DNA from 3 places in the Rhodococcus pseudokoreensis genome. Region 2 is predicted to be linked to each of the others. Evidence: riboswitches for the same ligand, from Rfam matches in the RefSeq annotation. Region 2 holds a riboswitch; each other region holds the start of a gene.
What was found. A riboswitch is a leader RNA that binds a small molecule or an ion and turns the genes downstream of it on or off. The one in region 2 is predicted to bind cobalamin.
Positions count from the first base shown of each region.

Region 1: another riboswitch for cobalamin. It lies ahead of JWS13_RS10105 (ABC transporter substrate-binding protein); the one in region 2 lies ahead of JWS13_RS20960 (CbtB domain-containing protein).
Region 3: another riboswitch for cobalamin. It lies ahead of cobN (cobaltochelatase subunit CobN); the one in region 2 lies ahead of JWS13_RS20960 (CbtB domain-containing protein).

Region 1 is NZ_CP070619.1:987,573-993,431, forward strand. It holds gene JWS13_RS10090 ((2Fe-2S)-binding protein) at 1-140, opposite strand, end outside; gene JWS13_RS10095 (ABC transporter ATP-binding protein) at 133-909, opposite strand; gene JWS13_RS10100 (FecCD family ABC transporter permease) at 906-1,994, opposite strand; gene JWS13_RS10105 (ABC transporter substrate-binding protein) at 1,991-2,986, opposite strand; cobalamin riboswitch at 3,086-3,226, opposite strand; gene JWS13_RS10110 (MMPL family transporter) at 3,320-5,440, shown strand; gene JWS13_RS10115 (SDR family oxidoreductase) at 5,473-5,859, shown strand, end outside.
Region 2 is NZ_CP070619.1:3,472,259-3,478,117, reverse strand. It holds gene scnC (thiocyanate hydrolase subunit gamma) at 1-14, opposite strand, end outside; gene JWS13_RS46190 (SH3-like domain-containing protein) at 11-310, opposite strand; gene JWS13_RS46185 (SH3-like domain-containing protein) at 307-750, opposite strand; gene JWS13_RS20985 (CbtB domain-containing protein) at 773-967, opposite strand; gene JWS13_RS20980 (DsbA family oxidoreductase) at 1,203-1,868, shown strand; gene JWS13_RS20975 (hypothetical protein) at 1,891-2,346, opposite strand; gene JWS13_RS20970 (DUF5996 family protein) at 2,488-3,432, shown strand; gene JWS13_RS20965 (CbtA family protein) at 3,474-4,268, opposite strand; gene JWS13_RS20960 (CbtB domain-containing protein) at 4,259-4,453, opposite strand; cobalamin riboswitch at 4,477-4,609, opposite strand; gene JWS13_RS20955 (antibiotic biosynthesis monooxygenase family protein) at 4,660-4,974, opposite strand; gene JWS13_RS20950 (alpha/beta fold hydrolase) at 5,007-5,762, shown strand; gene JWS13_RS20945 (helix-turn-helix domain-containing protein) at 5,825-5,859, shown strand, end outside.
Region 3 is NZ_CP070619.1:8,516,960-8,522,818, reverse strand. It holds gene JWS13_RS44345 (TIGR03618 family F420-dependent PPOX class oxidoreductase) at 1-429, opposite strand, end outside; gene JWS13_RS44340 (PPOX class F420-dependent oxidoreductase) at 451-837, opposite strand; gene cobN (cobaltochelatase subunit CobN) at 863-4,465, opposite strand; cobalamin riboswitch at 4,522-4,664, opposite strand; gene cobG (precorrin-3B synthase) at 4,671-5,804, shown strand; gene JWS13_RS44325 (precorrin-8X methylmutase) at 5,829-5,859, shown strand, end outside.

The DNA.
Region 1 (5,859 bases), 2.5 Mb from region 2:
GCGACCCGGTCCGCGAGCCAGCCGGGATCGGTCAGCAGCGCGGCCGGGAACGAGGCGGCACCGGGGTGTGCGATCTGGTCGGCGATCATCGGGACGCGGCGGGCGGTCAGCTCGTACACGCGCCGCAGTTGCTCATCCATCGGCCAGCCCCAGGATCTCCATCGACAGCCGCGGACTCGACCGCACGACGGCGCGGATGCCGAATACCCCGCCGAGTACGGTGTCGTCCAGGACGTCGGCGGGTGGACCGGTGCTGATCACCCGTCCATCGTGCAGCACGGCCAGCGTGTCGCAGTACTCCACGGCCAGCCGGAGGTCGTGCATGGTCACGACGATCGCGAAACCGTCGCACGCGAGGTCGCGCAGCAGGGTCATCACCGTCAGCTGATGCCGCAGGTCGAGGTGGTTGGTGGGTTCGTCGAGCAGCAGGACCCGCGGCTGCTGCGCGAGAGCCCGGGCGATCGACACCCGCTGCCGTTCCCCGCCGGACAGCGCCTGCACGTCGCGGCCGGCGAGTTCGGCCAGCCCCACCTGCCGTATGCACGTCTCCACGATCTCGCTGTCGGCCCCGTTCGCCCGTTCGAACCAGCCCCGGTGCGGGACGCGTCCGAGCGACACGGATTCGCGCACGGTCAGTCCCGCGGACACCCGCGGTTCCTGGGTGCTCGCGCCGATCGTGCGGGCGAGTTCTCGCCTGCCCAGGTCGGCGCTGTCCGTTCCGTCGACGACGACGGCGCCCGCGGTCGGGGTGAGCGCGCGGTAGCAGCAGCGCAGCGCCGTGGTCTTCCCGGAACCGTTGGGCCCGACCAGCGCCAGCACCTCACCGGGACGCACGGCGAGGTCGACGCCGCGCAGCACTTCCCGCGATCCGAGTTCGGCGCGGACCCGGTGCAGACTCAGCGCGGTCACCGCTCGGCCCTCCCGTACTGCCGGTACAGCATCCACACGAAGATCGGCGCTCCCACGAGGGCAGTGACGACGCCCACCGGGACCTCGATGCTCCGCGCGACCGACCGCGCGGCCGTGTCCGCCGCGACCATCGCGATCGCGCCGAGGAACGCGGCGACCGGCAGCAGCCGGACCGCGCGGGCACCCACGACGTACCCGGCCAGGTGCGGCACGAGCAGCCCGATGAAGCCGATGCCGCCCGCGACGGACACGGCCGCCCCGGCCAGCATCGACACCCCGAGCAACTGCACCACGCGGAAGCGCCGCACGTTCATCCCGAGGGCGGCGGCGCCGTCGTCTCCCGCCTGCAGCAGGTCGATACGGCTCGCGCTCAGCATCATCGCCGCCCCCACCGTCGCGAGTGCGGCGGCCGGGAAGATCACCGTCGACCAGCGTGAGTCGCCGAAACCGCCGGCCAGCCAGTGCATCACCGAACTCAGTTGGTGCTCGTCCGCGACGACCAGAATGGAGAAGGTGATGAGAGCGGAGAACACCTGCGCCGACGCGACACCCACGAGGATGACCGCGGTCGGCTGCGGATACCGGCCGCCGATCGCCAGTGACAGGAACAGCGGCACCATCGCGCCCAGGAACGCCGCGCCGGGAATCGTGAACGCGCCGAGCGCCCCCACCCCGAGCCCGAGCACCGTCACCACCACCACGCCGAAACCCGCGCCCGAGGACACCCCGAGCAGATACGGATCGGCCAGTGGATTCCGGGTCACCGCCTGCGCGACGGCGCCGGCCAGAGCGAGCGCCGCCCCGACGACCGCCGCGGTCAGCGCCCGCGGCAGCCGGGAGTCGAGGACGATCGATTCCCGCGCCTGCGACCACCAGGAATCGAACGCGCCGGGCGCCACCCGGTGCGCGACGATCGCCCAGACGTCGCCGACCGGGATGCGCACCGAACCGAACGACACCGCGAGGCCGAGGACGAACAACGTCGCCAGCGCGAGCAGCATCATCAGGCCCGCGAAACCGAGGCGGGCGCGGACCGGGTGCGGCGCCGCTACCGGCGGCGCCTCACGTTCTGCGGTCGTGGTCATCGCGCGCCGACGGCGTCCGGATGCAGCGCCCGCGCGATCGTCTCCACCGACCGCACCAGCCGCGGGCTCTCGAAGAAGTCGTCGAGCGGCACCACCACGAAACGGCCGGCCTTCACGGCAGGCGTCGTCGACATGATCGGGTGCGACGTCAGGAAGTCGATCTTCGCCCGCGCGCTCGTCGTGCCGTAGTCGAGGACGACGATCGCCTCCGGGGCGCGCTCACCGATGATCTCCCACGTGGACTTCGAATACGGCTTCTCCCCCTCGGCGACGAGGTTGGCCGCACCCGCGTGGTCCGCGATGATTTGGCCGACACCCACACCGCCGATCGTCAGCGGAACGTCCTCGCCGGAATCGTAGAAGAACGTCGGAACCGGGGTGGTGCCTGCGATCTCGTCCCGCACGGCCTGCAGCCCGGACGTCACCCGGTCGGTGACGGCGCGCGCCTCGTCCGGAACGCCGAGGATCTCACCGAGCTGCGTGTAATCGCTGCGCAGCAGCCCGATGTCGGGAAAACCCTGCCCACAGTACTCGGAGAACAGGAACGTCGGAATGCCCTGTTCGCCGAGGGATTCGCGCGAGCGCCCCTCCTTCTCGTCGAACGCGCTGCGCATGCCGCCGACCACCAGGTCGGGGTCGAGGTCCAGGATCTGTTCCCGGGTCGGGTATTCCTTCGCGAGTTTCGGGATCTTCGCAAAGGCCTCCGCGAACTCCGGCAGCGGCGTCGCGTCGCCGTAACCCGTGCCGACGATGCGATCGCCCGCCCCCATCTCGATCAGCACCTCGGTGACGTGATCGTTCATGCTCACTATGCGCTGGGGCGGCGCGTCGAACGTCTCCGTTCGCGCGCAGTTGGTGACGGACACCGGTTCGGCGAAGGATTCGGTGGAAGCGCTCTGCCCCACGGACTCCCCGCGCGAACATCCGGCGACCACCAGCGCGGCCACGGCAAGCGTGACCAGCGCGGAACTTCGGAACAACTGACTGGGCATGTAAACCTCATTGCGGCTCGGAGCCACGAATGAGAAGCCGGCAGACGCCCCCGTGGAGGCGCGCCTGCGGGACTCCGCTTCGTAGACCACGACGAAAAGGATGTCGCACACCACACGCCGGGTAATCGGGCTCGCCACCGAAATGCTCTGGTGGCCTACCGTTGCGGGTCAGCGCCGGATTCGGACCGGCTTCCCCCGTGCGTGTGACTGCAAGTGCACTGCCGAGTATGCACGATTTGCCGGGACCCGCGTCACACCCCCACCGGCAATCCCTCGATCCGCACTACAGTCGGCAGTCGCAGCCGACCGCCCCCGACCACCCGGAGTTGACGCATGACACGTTGGGCCTCGACCGTTGTTTCACGCAAATGGTGGGTCCTGACCCTCGCCGTGCTCGCCGTCCTGGTGAGCGGCGTGTGGGGCACCGGTGTGTTCGCGAAGCTCAGCTCGGGCGGATTCATCGACCCCGGTAGCGAATCCGCCGAGGTGGCACGGATCGTCGAGGCCAATCTGGGTCCGCAGACGCCGGACATCATCGCCATCTACACCGCACCCGACGGGAAGACCCTCGACGACATCGGCCCCGAGGTCACCGCGAGTCTCGACCGGTTCGCCGCCGAGGTGCCGACGTATTCGGTGACGTCGTACTGGACGGCGGACGCGACGCGGAAGCAACTGATGGTGTCGGAGGACGGCACCAAGGCGTCGGCCGCGATCACCGTCGACCCGGATGCCGGGATCACCGCCGCCACGTTCAACGACCTGCTGCCGAAGCTCGAGGTAGAGGGTATCGACACCGAGTTCGCGGGTAACTCGGTGGTGGGTGTGGCGTTCAACAACCGGCTGCAGCAGGACCTGGTGCGGGCCGAGGCGATCGCGCTGCCGATCACACTCGTGTTGCTGGTCTTCATCTTCGGCGGACTGGTCGCCGCCGCCGTGCCGGTGTTCGTCGGGCTGCTCTCGATCTTCAGCGCCCTGGCGACCCTGCGCCTGCTGACCCTGTTCACCGACGTCAGTTCGTTCGCGATCAACGTGGCGTCCCTGCTCGGCCTGGGGCTCGCGATCGACTACGGCCTGTTCATCGTCGGCCGTTTCCGCGAGGAACTCGAATCCGGCGCCGACGTGGCCGAGGCGACCCGGCGCACCGTCCTGACCGCGGGCCGCACCGTACTGTTCTCCGGACTGCTTCTCGTGTGCGCGTTCTCGGGAATGCTGGTGTTCCCGCAGGACGTGATCAAGTCGCTCGGGTTCGGTGCGATGGCCGCCGTCGCGAGTGCTGCGCTGCTGTCCCTCACCGCGGTACCTGCGCTGCTCGCGATCCTCGGTCACCGCATCAACGCGCTGAGCTGGCGCAAGGACGCGGCGCAGCGCGGTGAGGTGCGCGCCCGCAAGTTCTGGGGCTCCGTCGTCACCGCGGTGATGCGGCGGCCGGTCGCCATCGCGGTGGGGATCGTCGCGGGGCTGATGGTCCTCGCAGCGCCTCTGCTCAGCGCGTCGCTCGGTGAGGTCACGTACACGGCGCTGCCCGAGAACGATCCCGCCCGCATCGCCACCGACACCCTCACCACCGAATTTCCCACCACCGGGAACGGCGCCACTCTCATCCTCCGGGGCACCGACGGCACCGCGCCCACCGCCGCCGACGGAGCCGCAGTGGCCCAGGCCGCAGGCCAGGTTCCGGGCATCGGCGCCGCCACCGTCGTCGCGGCGGGCGGCGAACTGGTGGCCGTGCAGGCCGTCTACTCCGAGGGAGTGACCACCGACGACCAGAGCGCGGCGGTGGACGGTCTCCGCGCCATCTCCGCCCCCGAGGGAACCGAACTCCTCGTCGGCGGCGGCCAGGCCACCGTCGACGACGGCAACGCGGCGATCGTGCACTGGATGCCGGTCATGATCGCGATCATGGTGGGTTCGACGCTGGTGCTGCTGTTCCTGGCGTTCGGCTCGGTGGTGCTGCCGATCAAGGCGGTCGCGATGGCGGGGCTGAGTCTCGCCGCCACGTTCGGGGTGCTCACCTGGATCTTCGAACTGGGACACGGCGCGGGCCTGCTCGGCGTCAGTCCGGCACCGCTCGAGGCGACGTTCGTTGTCCTCATTCTCGCCGTGGTCTTCGGCCTCTCGACCGATTACGAGGTGTTCCTGATGTCGCGCATGGTCGAGGCGCACGAGGCGGGCGCGACCACGGAGGAGGCGGTGCGTTTCGGCACCGAGCGCACGGGCCGGATCGTGACGGCCGCCGCGCTGCTGCTCGTGGTGGTGACCGGGGCGTTCACCATCTCCGGTCTGTCGATCATGCGGTTCCTCGGCGTGGGCATGATCGTCGCGCTGCTCGTCGACGCGACGGTGGTCCGGATGCTCCTCGTTCCGTCCCTGGTGAAGCTGATGGGCGAGGCCAACTGGTGGGCCCCGGCCTGGATGAAGAGGGTGCACGCCAAGGTGGGTCTGGGCCACTAGTGCATCATCTTACTGTGGAGTAAGTTCGGGGCATGGCCACCTACCTCGTCACCGGCGGTACCGGATTCCTGGGCCGGCACGTGCTGCCCCTGCTCCTCGACCGCGATGCATCAGCCGAGATCCACGTCCTCGTCCGGCGCGCGTCCGTCGCGCGACTGGAGGCGCTCGTCGACGGCATGCCCGGCGGCGAACGGGTGCATCCGCTGATCGGAGACCTGACGGAGCCCGGTCTCGGACTCGAATCCGCGCCCGCGGCCGACCACGTCCTGCACCTCGGCGCGATCTACGACCTCACGGCCGGTGACGAGCAGGCCGCCACGAACGTCGACGGCACTCGTTCGGTGATCGCACTGGCGCGGGAACTGGATGCGACCCTCCACCACGTCTCCTCCATCGCCGTCGCGGGAGATCACGAGGGG
Region 2 (5,859 bases):
TGCGAATGCGTCATGTGTCGGCCTCTCCTGCCGGCTCGAGCCAGCGCTCGGAGCACTCGGTTTCCAAGGTGTCGATCTCGTATCCGGTATAGCGGGGCCACAGGTCGGTCTGCTGGAAGCGGACGACGTAGAACGGCTCGGTCCGGCCGTCGTCCACGCGTCCCCACGCCTCGTCCTCGGGGATCACCCATTCCGGGCGGTGTTCGACGACGACGCCGGTGTGCCCGCGGATGAATGCCTGCGTGCGGGTGTGGAACATCGACGTCGCGTCCTTGACGGTGACGCGGTCGCCGATCTGGAATTTCGTCATGACCGGCCTCCGGTCGCTGTTCCGCCGGCGGTCCGGGCCCGCACCTCGTCGATCTTGGCGGAGAGTTCGTCCGGCGTGATCAGGCCCTTGTTGATGAGTGTCTTGGCCGCCACGGTGATCCACCGTGCGTAGTACGGCAGTCCGAAGTACAGCGTGGCACCCAGATCGTTCTCGGCGCGGCGGCGTTCCTCCGAATTCCACACCCCGCGCCAGCCGAGGCATTCGCACGTGACGTACGTGCTCATCTCCCAGTCCTCTTCGACCTTCTCCTCGTACGCGACGGGGAGGGCGGGCTGGCCGCCGACGTCGTGCAGCACGTGCCGCAGCGCGTCGAACGCGGAATTGGTCAGGTAGTACGGCGAATCCATCTCTTCGTGATGGAGGGGGCCGTACCCCGCCACTCGGTTCGCCTGAGCTTCGAATTCTGCTGGAGAGTTCATCGCGTGCTCCGTAGGGGTGGAACTAGTGACAGGGAACTCCCAGGAGATGGCGTCCGTCGTGCATCAATTCGTGCAGGTACATGCCACTTCGGGAGATCGCACCCTGGTCGAAGCCGACCAGGTAGAGGGTGAGCAGTGCGAGCAGGACGACTCCGACGGCGATCAGCACGATTCCGGCTGATTCGACGGACTTGCTCGGTGACGAGACGTAAACCATGGCTACTCCTGGAGGAGTTCGGGTTCCGCAACCATCGGCCGTCGATTGTCCGGGCATCGCGACGAGCGCCCCTCGTTCAGCGGCACGATCGATACGACGTTACTCTCGCCGTGTCGACACCCTCACCGTACCGTTCGGTCGAATTCGGCGTACGTAAATGCACCACGTCGAACCAAGACAATCTCCGCGCGGAACGACCGGAACAGAAACCGGCACCGATCTGTTCCATTGAACTGTGACGACACAGCAAGAGCACGACGGCGACATCGAGATCGAGATCTGGTCCGACGTGGCCTGTCCCTGGTGCTACATCGGTAAGCGCCGCTTCCTGTCGGCCCTGGAGGAGTTCGAGGGGCGCGACCGGGTGAACGTGACGTGGCGGTCGTACCAGCTGTCGCCGGACACCCCGGTCGGTGAGCGGCGCACCGAACTCGATGCCCTGGTGGAGAGCAAGGGGCTGTCGGCGGAGCAGGTCCGTCAGATGTTCGTGCACGTCGCGCAGACTGCGGCCGACGAGGGTCTGCAACTGGACTTCGACACGGTCGTCGCCGCCAACACCTTCGACGCGCACCGGTTGATCCACCTCGCGGGTGACAAGCGAGATGCCGTGGTGGAGGTCCTGTTCCGCGCGCACTTCGGTGAGGGAGCCGTGATCGACGACCCCGAGGTGCTCGTCGACATCGCGTCACGGGCCGGGCTCGACGCCGACGCGGTGCGCGCCGAACTCGATTCCGGTGCCGGTGCGGACGCCGTCCGGGCCGATATAGACACCGCTCGTGCGCTGCAGGTGTCGGGCGTGCCGTTCTTCGTCGCCAACCGCAGGATCGCCGTGTCCGGTGCGCAGCCGAAGGACGTGTTCCTGCAGCTTCTGACGCAGGCGAACGCCGTGCCGGTCGACTAGCGGCGCGCGAAGTACGGGTCGACTAGCGGCGCGCGAAGTACCGGTTGGCGTCGGCCCGGAACATGAGTGCCAGTGCGGCGATCACCGCCACGAGGTGCGTGAGCCGCGCGATCGCGATCACCGCGACGTCGAGCGTCAGACCGGAGACGGCGGCCATCGGGTCGTTGCCCGCCGTCATCCAGGCGATCGGCTCCACCACGAGCGAGGCGACGCCGAAGACGCCGAGGCCGATCGCGAGGACGCCCCGCGCCCACGCCCTGCCGCTGCGGAACCGGGTCATGACGAACAACACCGCGGCGTAGACGAGGACACGGACCGCGAGTTGTCCGGCGAGTCCGGTGACGTCGGCGTCCGGGTTCTCCAGCGCCGTGGACACGTGTGCGATCGCCTCCACCACCCCGGCGAACAGGGCGAGTCCGAGCAGCCAGAATGCGCGCTCGACCGTCTGCGGGACCGAGGGTGCGGTGCGAGTGGTCATGTCCCCATGCTGGTATCGGTGACGTCGCGGCACATCACCCCGGGGAGTGGCGGCCACCCCTACCCGGGTATCGGTGCGGCACCTTGCCATCACCCCGGACGGGGAGCACATTGAAAAGCACGTCGTCGGCAGGGAGGCACTGTGCGCGAGCAGACACGATCCGGAGATGCATGGCCGGCGTTGAAGGTGGACGACTGGACGTCGACGAGGGACACCCTGCACATGTGGACGCAGATCGTCGGGAAGATCCGCCTGGCCCACGCACCGCTGATCAACCACTGGTGGCAGGTGCCGCTGTACGTGAGTCCCCGCGGTCTCACCACGTCGACCGTCCCGTACGGCGCCGAGTGTTTCGACATCGAATTCGACTTCGTCGACCATCGGCTGGCGATCCGCACGAGCACGGGCGGCACCGGGACGGTTGCCCTCGAACCGAAGTCGGTGGCCGATTTCTATGCGGAGACGATGGACACGCTGGCCGAACTGGGCGTGACGACGACCATCCTGGCCAGGCCCAACGAGGTGGAGACGGCTGTCCCGTTCGCGGAGGACACGCAGCACTGCTCGTACGACGGTGAGTCGGTGCACCGGTTCTGGCGGCAGCTCGTGCAGGCGGATCGCGTGCTGCACGAGTTCCGTGCCCATTTCATCGGGAAGGTCAGTCCCGTGCATTTCTTCTGGGGTGCGCTCGACCTGGCCTGTACCCGGTTCTCCGGTCGAAGCGCGCCGACTCATCCTGGGGGAGCGCCGAACTGCGGCGACTGGGTGATGGTCGAGGGCTATTCACACGAGCTGAGCAGCTGCGGATTCTGGCCCGGCGGTGGCGTCGAGGGCGCGTTCTACGCGTACGCCTATCCGGAACCGGACGGCTTCGCCGACTACCCGGTCGGGCCGGACGGAGCGTTCTACAGCGCGGAGTTCCGGCAGTTCCTGCTGCCGTACGAGACCGTCCGCACCGCGGACGATCCCGATGCGGCTCTGCTGAAGTTCCTGCACAGCACGTACGACGCGGCCGCCGAGCGAGGTGGCTGGGACCGGGCCGCCCTGGAGGCGGACCCGGCCCGTTGGGACGCCCACCCCACGTGAGTGGCATGGAGTGCTCCAGCACACCGTGCCACTCACATGGGTCAGGCGGCGTTCGCCGAGGCGGGCGCCGTGGCCCGGGTCGCACGCTCCGTGAGGAACGCGAACACGAGTCCGAGAACCAGCCACAGCGTGGCCTGCGTCGCGAGGGACGACAGCCGGAACTGCCACAGCAGCACTGCGGGGAAGTCGTCACCGACTTCGTTGATCGTGGGTAGCACGAGGTATCCGATGGTCGCCACCACGAGGAACGCGACTACCGGCGCCGCGATCCGCACCGACAGGAACTCCTGTGCGGCGACGGCCTTCGCCGCGAAGACGGACGCCACCACGGCGAGCAGGCCTAGCGCGACTGCGGCAAGCCACAGCCAGGTGCGCTGGTTGATCGTCTCGGGGTCTCCGACAGCGGGCGGGTTGGCGGGGTACTTGAAAAACGGCACCGCCTCGATTGCAAGCCAGCCGAACGCGGCCAGGCTCAGACCGAGCAGCGGTCCCGACAGCGTCGTCACCCGACGTGCGTAATTCGCGACGACGGCGAAGATCGCTCCCAGTGCCAGTCCCGCGAGGGACGTGGCGAGGAACAGTCCGAAGCGCTGCCCGTTGCGGCTGACCAGCGCGTCTTCCTCGTCGTGCGAGTGCCCGGCAGGCTCGTCCGCCTGGGTGGCGTCGTGCGAGTGGCCTGCGGGTTCGGCCGCGCTGTGCGATTCCTCGATCGCGATGGCCGCGTCGATGTGTGACTCACCGAGAACGAACGCGACGCCGCCGGCCAGGATGCCTGCGATCAGGCCGGCCAGCAGACCGCGGATGAGGAGTTTCGTGAAGGAATCGGTCAGTGGCATGGCAGACCCAGGAGGTGGCGCCCGTCATGCATCAATTCGTGCATGTACATGCCACTGCGCGAGATCGCGCCCTGGTCGAATCCCACGAGGTAGAGAGCGAGCATCGCGAACAGAACGATCGCGAAAGAGATGACGGCGAGGCGGGTCGTGTCGACCGACGAGCCGGGTGCGTATGCGAGTGCCATAGTTCCTCCTGGGATTTCGCGTCCCCTAGGTCCAGGCGATGGCCGCAGTATCTGGCTGTCGAGGTGGTTCCCGCTAGGGACTACTCCGATTTACAGTGGCGCGACCGCTCCGGGATTGCACCGGATTCCTGCCGAACCATCGCATTGTCCTGCGAACTTTTGCACCCGGCGGGCCGTCGTGTCAATCCTCGGCCCGCCTCCGCCGCTCAGCTCTTGTTCGCCGCCGCGACGTCGAGTACGACCTCGAACTCCAGCAGCGACGCCCCGGACGCCACCGGCTTCTTCCGCTCACCCGCGTGTGCTTCCCGGGCCGGACCGTCGCGCCACGCCGCGAATGCCTCTTCGCTCTCCCACTGCGTGACGACGAAGTAGCGCTTCTCGCCCTGCACCGGACGCAGGAGCTGGAAGCCGAGGAAGCCGGGAGAGTTCTCCACGGCGTGTGCGCGCGCCGCGAAGCGCTTCTCGAGTTCGGGGCCCGCGCCCTCGGGGATTTCGATTGCGTTGATCTTCACCACTGCCATGCGGGCGAGGTTACTCCGCTAGCGTCGGAGTGGTGGCGGGTGAGAGTGCGTTGCACGACGAGGGTGGGACAGGACAGCCGATTCTGCTGCTGCACGGGCTGATGGGCAGTGCCCGGACGTGGGGACGGCACGTGCCGTGGCTGCGCGAGCACGGTCACGTCTACACATTCGACGCCGCAGGCCACGGCAGGCCCGCACCGTCGCGGTTGACGACGGAAGCGTTCGTCGCCGACCTGTCCGAGGCGCTCGCGCCCTTCGCCGGGCCGTGGGTCGTGATCGGCCATTCGATGGGCGCCCTGCACGCCTGGTGCCTGGCGGCGGAGCACCCGGAGAAGGTGTCGGCGCTCGTCCTCGAAGACATGGCCCCCGACTTCCGCGGCCGCACCGCCGACGACTGGGCGGCGATGATCTCGAACTGGCCGCAGCCGTTCGCGACCCGGGAGGATCTGTTCGAGTTCTTCGGTCCGGTTGCCGGACAGTACTTCCTGGATTCGTTCGAGCAGCGCGCCGACGGCTGGTACCTGCACGGCGACGTCGACACGTTCCGCGACATCTCGGCGGAGTGGGGCGAGCGGCACTTCTGGGACCAGTGGGCGTCGATCACGGTTCCGGCCCTGCTGATCGAGGGGGAGTTCACCATCACCCCCGACGGCCAGATGCGGACCATGGCGGAGCGGCATCCCGGCGCCGAGTACGTCCGCATCGCGCAGGCCGGGCACCTCGTCCACGACGACCAGCCAGAGCAGTACCGGAAAGTGGTCGAGGAATTCCTCGACGGGCTCGGCTGAGAGCCACCTCGTCCGCTGCGCAGGACATTGTGTGTTCGTTTTTTTCGTTTTAGGGTTGAGGTATGGCCGCTCCGATGAACCACACGGTGTTGCCGCC
Region 3 (5,859 bases), 5.0 Mb from region 2:
GTAGACCCGATCGACCCGGACGAAGACGACCGCCCGACCCTGCTCTGCCATCACCCGGTCGTATTCGTCCCAGTCCTCGTGCGTGCCTCCGGCAGCGACGAACACCTCCCGACGCAGAAGCCGCAGTCTCTCGTCGTCGAGCCACGGCTGGGGGTCGTCGGGACCGGCTATCTCGGCTGTTCCCTCGACGGTCGCCCACTGCCACCCATCGCGGAAGGTGGTCGCGACCTGAGGGCGAGACCGCAAGTTGTTCAACTTCACCCTTCCGTAGGTCACGAATCCCAGAACCGGTTCGCCCGTGGCCGGGTGCTCGAGCAGGCCGACGTTGACCATCGAGGCCTGAATGGTTCCGTTCGCGCGGAGGGTGGCGACCACCGCCAGACCGTTGTCGTCCCGTGCCAGCGCTACAGCGTCCTCGAGAGTCGTCATCCACCGAGACTACTGCGGTTCCTACCGGTCGTCGGCCGTGACGGCGAGTCCGATGGTGCCGGTCTTCCCTCGGCGGAGGAGGCTGCCTTTCATCGTGAGCCAGCCGAGGATGCCGTACTTGCGGGCGATCACGTCCCGTGTGTGGTCGGTGTCCGCGGCGTCGAGGATGACGGCGCGGGCGGGCACCTCGGGGCCCTTCGGCTTGCCACGCGCGTCGCACGCGGCCACCGTCACCTCCGGATTGCGGCGGATGCGTTTGACCTTGTAGGAATCGGTGACCGTCCACATCAGCAGACGGTCACCGTCGGCGGCGGCCCACAGTGGCGTCGCCACCGGAGTGCCGTCTTTCCGAAACGTGGTGAGCAGGACATACTTCGCGGACGACACCCGATCGAATTCTGTGGTCACCCGGCCATGCTAGCCCGGACGCCGGTCAGTCCCCTTCGAGTTCGCCTTCGGTTTCGAGGTACACCTGCCGCAGGCCGTCGAGGGTCTGCTGCTCGGGGTGCTCCCACATGTCCCGCTCGGCCGCCTCGAGGAGGCGTTCGGCGATGCCGTGCAGGGCCCACGGATTGGACTGTTCCATGAACTTGCGGTTCTGCTCGTCCAGCACGTACGACTCGGCGAGTTTCTCGTACATCCAGTCGGCGACGACGTTGGTGGTGGCGTCGTATCCGAACAGGTAGTCGACGGTCGCCGCCATCTCGAACGCACCCTTGTAACCGTGGCGGCGCATCGCCTCGAGCCACCGCGGGTTCACGACCCGGGCCCGGAAGACACGGGACGTCTCCTCCGACAGGGTGCGGGTGCGCACCGACTCGGGCCGGGTGCTGTCGCCGATGTACGCCTCGGGCGACTTCCCGGTGAGCGCCCGCACGGTCGCGACCATCCCGCCGTGGTACTGGAAGTAGTCGTCGGCGTCCGCGATGTCGTGTTCGCGGGTGTCGGTGTTCTTGGCCGCCACGGTGATTCGCCGGTACGCCGTCCGCATGTCGTCGGCGGCGGGTGCGCCGTCCAGTCCGCGGCCGTACGCGAATCCACCCCACGTGGTGTACACGTCGGCGAGGTCGGCGTCGCCGCGCCAGCTCTTGGAGTCGATCAGCTGCAGCAGTCCGGCCCCGTAGGTGCCCGGCTTGGACCCGAAGATGCGGGTGGTCGCGCGACGTTCGTCGCCGTGCTCGGCGAGATCCGCCTGCGCATGGGCGCGCACGAAGTTGCTCTCGACCGGTTCGTCCAGTGCGGCGACGAGCCGGACGGCGTCGTCGAGCAGCGCCAGGACGTGCGGGAACGCGTCCCGGAAGAAGCCGCTGATCCGGACCGTGACGTCGATGCGCGGACGGCCCAGTTCCTCGAGGTCGATCACCTCGAGGTTCACCACCCGCCGGCTCGCCTCGTCCCACACCGGGCGCACGCCGAGGAGCGCGAACACCTCGGCGATGTCGTCGCCGGACGTGCGCATCGCGGACGTGCCCCACACGGACAGACCGACCGACCGCGGCCACTCGCCGTGATCGGACTTGTAGCGGTCCAGCAACGATTCGGCCATCGCCTGACCGGTCTCCCAGGCGAGCCGCGACGGCACGGCCTTCGGGTCGACGGAGTAGAAGTTACGGCCAGTCGGGAGCACGTTGATCAGCCCGCGCAGCGGCGACCCGCTCGGCCCGGCGGCGATGAAACCGCCGTCGAGCGCGTGCAGCACCTGGGCGATCTCGTTGTCCGTCTCCCGCAGCCGCGGCACCACCTCGGTGGCGGCGAAACGGAGGATCTTCGCGACCGTGGCGTCGTCGGTGAGGGTGTCGGCGGCGTCCGGGTTCCAGTCGGCGTCGTGCATGCCCTGCACCAGCGCGTGCGCCTGCTGCTCGATCTCGTCCACGCGGGTGCGGGATTCGTCGCCGTCCTCGCTGAGGCCGAGAGCCTCGCGGAGTCCGGGGACGTTCTGTTCGCCGCCCCACATCTGCCGGGCGCGCAGCATGGCGAGCACCAGTTCGACCTCGGCGTCGTCCCGGGGCGCCGCACCGAGCACGTGGAGGCCGTCCCGGATCTGGACGTCCTTGATCTCGCACAGCCAGCCGTCGACGTGCAGCAGCATGTCGTCGAACACGTCCTCGTCGGGACGTTCCTCGAGTCCGAGGTCGTGGTCCATCTTGGCGGCACGCATCAGCGTCCAGATCTGCTGGCGAATGGCGGGCAGCTTGGACGGGTCGAGTGCGGAGATGTTCGAGTGCTCGTCGAGGAGCTGCTCGAGCCGCGAGATGTCGCCGTAGCTCTCCGCGCGGGCCATCGGCGGGATCAGGTGATCGACGAGGGTCGCGTGGGCGCGGCGCTTGGCCTGCGTGCCCTCGCCCGGATCGTTGACGAGGAACGGGTAGATGAGGGGCAGGTCGCCGAGCGCGGCATCGGTGCCGCACGAGGCGGACATGCCGAGCGTCTTGCCGGGCAGCCATTCGAGGTTTCCGTGCTTACCGAGATGGACGACGGCGTCGGCGCCGAAACCACCCGCCGCGGCGTCCGCCGCAATCCACCGGTACGCGGCGAGGTAGTGGTGGCTCGGCGGCAGGTCGGGGTCGTGGTAGATCGCGACCGGCTTCTCCCCGAATCCGCGCGGCGGCTGCACCATCAGCACGAGGTTTCCGAACTGCATTGCGGCGATGACGATTTCACCGTCGGGGTCCTGTGAACGGTCGACGTAGAGTTCGCCCGGCGCCGGTCCCCAGTGTTCCTCGACGCCCTCGCGCAGTTCGGCGGGCAGCGCCGAGAACCATTCGCGGTAGCGGGCGGCGGAGATCCGGATCGGGTTCCCCTCCAGTTGCTCCGCGGTCAGCCAGTCCGGGTCCTGGCCGCCGGCGGCGATGAGGGCGTGGATCAGCGCGTCGCCGTCCTGGGCTGCGAGGCCGGGCACGGAGTCCGGCCCGTCCGCGGGGCCCAGGTCGTAGCCGGCCGCCCGCATCTCGGTGAGCAACCTGATCGCGCTGGCCGGGGTGTCGAGACCGACGGCGTTGCCGATGCGGGCGTGCTTCGTCGGGTACGCCGACAGCATCAGGGCGATCCGGCGCTCGGGGGCGGGGATGTGCCGCAGCCGGGCGTGCCGGACGGCGATGCCCGCCACCCGGGAGGCGCGCTCGGCGTCGGGAACGTAGGTGGACAGGCCGTCGGCGTCGATCTCCTTGAACGAGAACGGCACCGTGATCAGCCGGCCGTCGAACTCGGGGACCGCGACCTGGGTGGCGACGTCGAGCGGGGACAGTCCGTCGTCGTTGGACTCCCACGACTCCCGGCTGCTGGTCAGGCAGAGCCCCTGCAGGATCGGCACGTCCAGCGCCGCCAGCGCGGCGACGTCCCACGCCTCGTCGTCACCGCCGGCCGAGACGCCCGCCGGCTTGGTGCCGCCGGCGGCGAGCACGGTGACCACCATCGCGTCCGCGCGGCGCAGCGTCGTCAGCAACTCCGGTTCGGCGGTGCGCAGCGACGCGCAGAAGATCGGCAGCGGAGTGCCGCCCGCCGCGTCGACGGCGTCGCACAGGGCCTCGATGTAGCGGGTGTTCCCGGCCAGGTGCTGGGCGCGGTAGTAGAGAACGGCGATCGTGGGGCGGTCCGCGTCGGCGTCGGGCGCGAACGGCGCGACACCCCAGCTCGGCAGGTGGACCGGCGCCTCGAAACCGTGACCGGTCAGCAGCACGGTGTCGGACAGGAAGTGGTGCAGTTGGGCGAGGTTGTCGGCGCCGCCCTCGGCGAGATAGTTGTGCGCCTCTGCCGAGACACCGACCGCGACCGTCGAGCACTCCATCAACTCGGCGTCCGGGGCGTGCTCGCCGCCGAGGACCACCACGGGCAGTCCGCTGGCCAGGACCGCGTCGAGCCCCTCTTCCCACGCCCGCTTGCCGCCGAGGATGCGCACCACCACCAGGTCGGCGCCGTCGAGCAGTCCCGGCAGATCCTCCTCGACCAGCAGCCGTGCCGGGTTGGCCCAGCGGTAGTCCGCCCCGCTGGCGCGTGCGCTGAGCAGGTCGGTGTCGGAGGTGGAGAGCAGCAGGATCACGTGTGGAGCCTTCCTGGGGGTGTCGCGCCCCGTGGCGGTGGTTCTGTGCGGAACCGGAGGTCGGAGGACGGCAGGTGAGGGTCTGGCTCGCCCACCGGTTTCGGCGAGCTCACAGTGGCGCGACCGCACCGGATTCTCACCGGCTTCCTCTCCTGCTGTCGCAAGTGCTGGTGATGCTACCCGGGGCCGGACGTAACCTGGGACCATGGTCGACTCCCGTTCCCGCCCCGATGCATGTCCCGGCGCGTTGCAGGTCCACCAGGCGGCCGACGGCGCGCTCGCCCGGGTGCGCCTCCCGGGCGGCCTGCTGACCTCCGCCCAGGTGCAGACCCTCGCGGAATCGGCGCGCGACCTCGGGAACGGCGAGATCGAACTGACGTCCCGCGGCAACGCGCAACTGCGGGCGGTCCGCGACCCGCTGGAGTTCGCCCGGCGGCTCGCCGGCGCTGGCCTGCTGCCGTCGGAGACGCACGAGCGGGTTCGGAACATCCTCGTCTCGCCGCTGACCGGCCGGATCGGTGGTCTCACGGACCTGCGCGAACTGGTCGGTGTCCTCGACCGGACGTTGTGCGCCGACTCCGCGTTGGCGGACCTGCCCGGCCGCACCCTGTTCACCCTGGACGACGGACGCGGCGACGTCTCGGCGCTCGGCGGCGATTTCGGGGTCCACGCGGTCGATGGGGCGGAGGTCGCGCTGATCCTCGCCGGTCGCGACAGCGGGGCCCGGATCCCGACAGCGGACGCGGTGTCGGTGCTCGTCGATGCCGCCCGCGTCTTCCTGGAACTGCGCGATCGACACTGGCGGCTGTCCGAAATCGCCGACGGGGTCGACCGGACGCTGTCGGCGTTGACGCTCGCACCGACCGCCGATCCGGTGCCCGGGTTCGACGAGCACCGGCCGCCGATCGGGTGGCTCGACCAGCCGGACGGCAACGTGACCCTCGGCGGCGGTCTCGCATTCGGTGTCCTCGACGCCCGGCTGGCGGAGTTCCTCGCCGCGGTCGAGAAGCCGGTGATCGTCACGCCGTGGAAGACGGTGCTGCTGTGCGATCTGGACGAGTGGTCCGCCGAGCAGGTGGTCCGGGTCCTCGCCCCGATGGGCCTGATCTTCGACGAGAACTCCCCGTGGCTGAACGTCAGCGCCTGCACCGGGCAACCCGGGTGCGAGAAGGCGCTCGCCGATGTCCGGACCGATGCGCGGGACGCCGTCGCGAGCGGCGAACTCCCGGTGGAGGGCCGACAGCACTGGTCGGGCTGCGAGCGCTGCTGCGGCCGCCCCAAGGGCGAGGTCGCCGACGTCGTCGCCACCGAGACGGGTTACCGGGTGGACAAGCGGTGAACCCGGAGCCTCTATCGTGAGCGGATGATCGAGTACATCCGAGACGGCGCGGAGA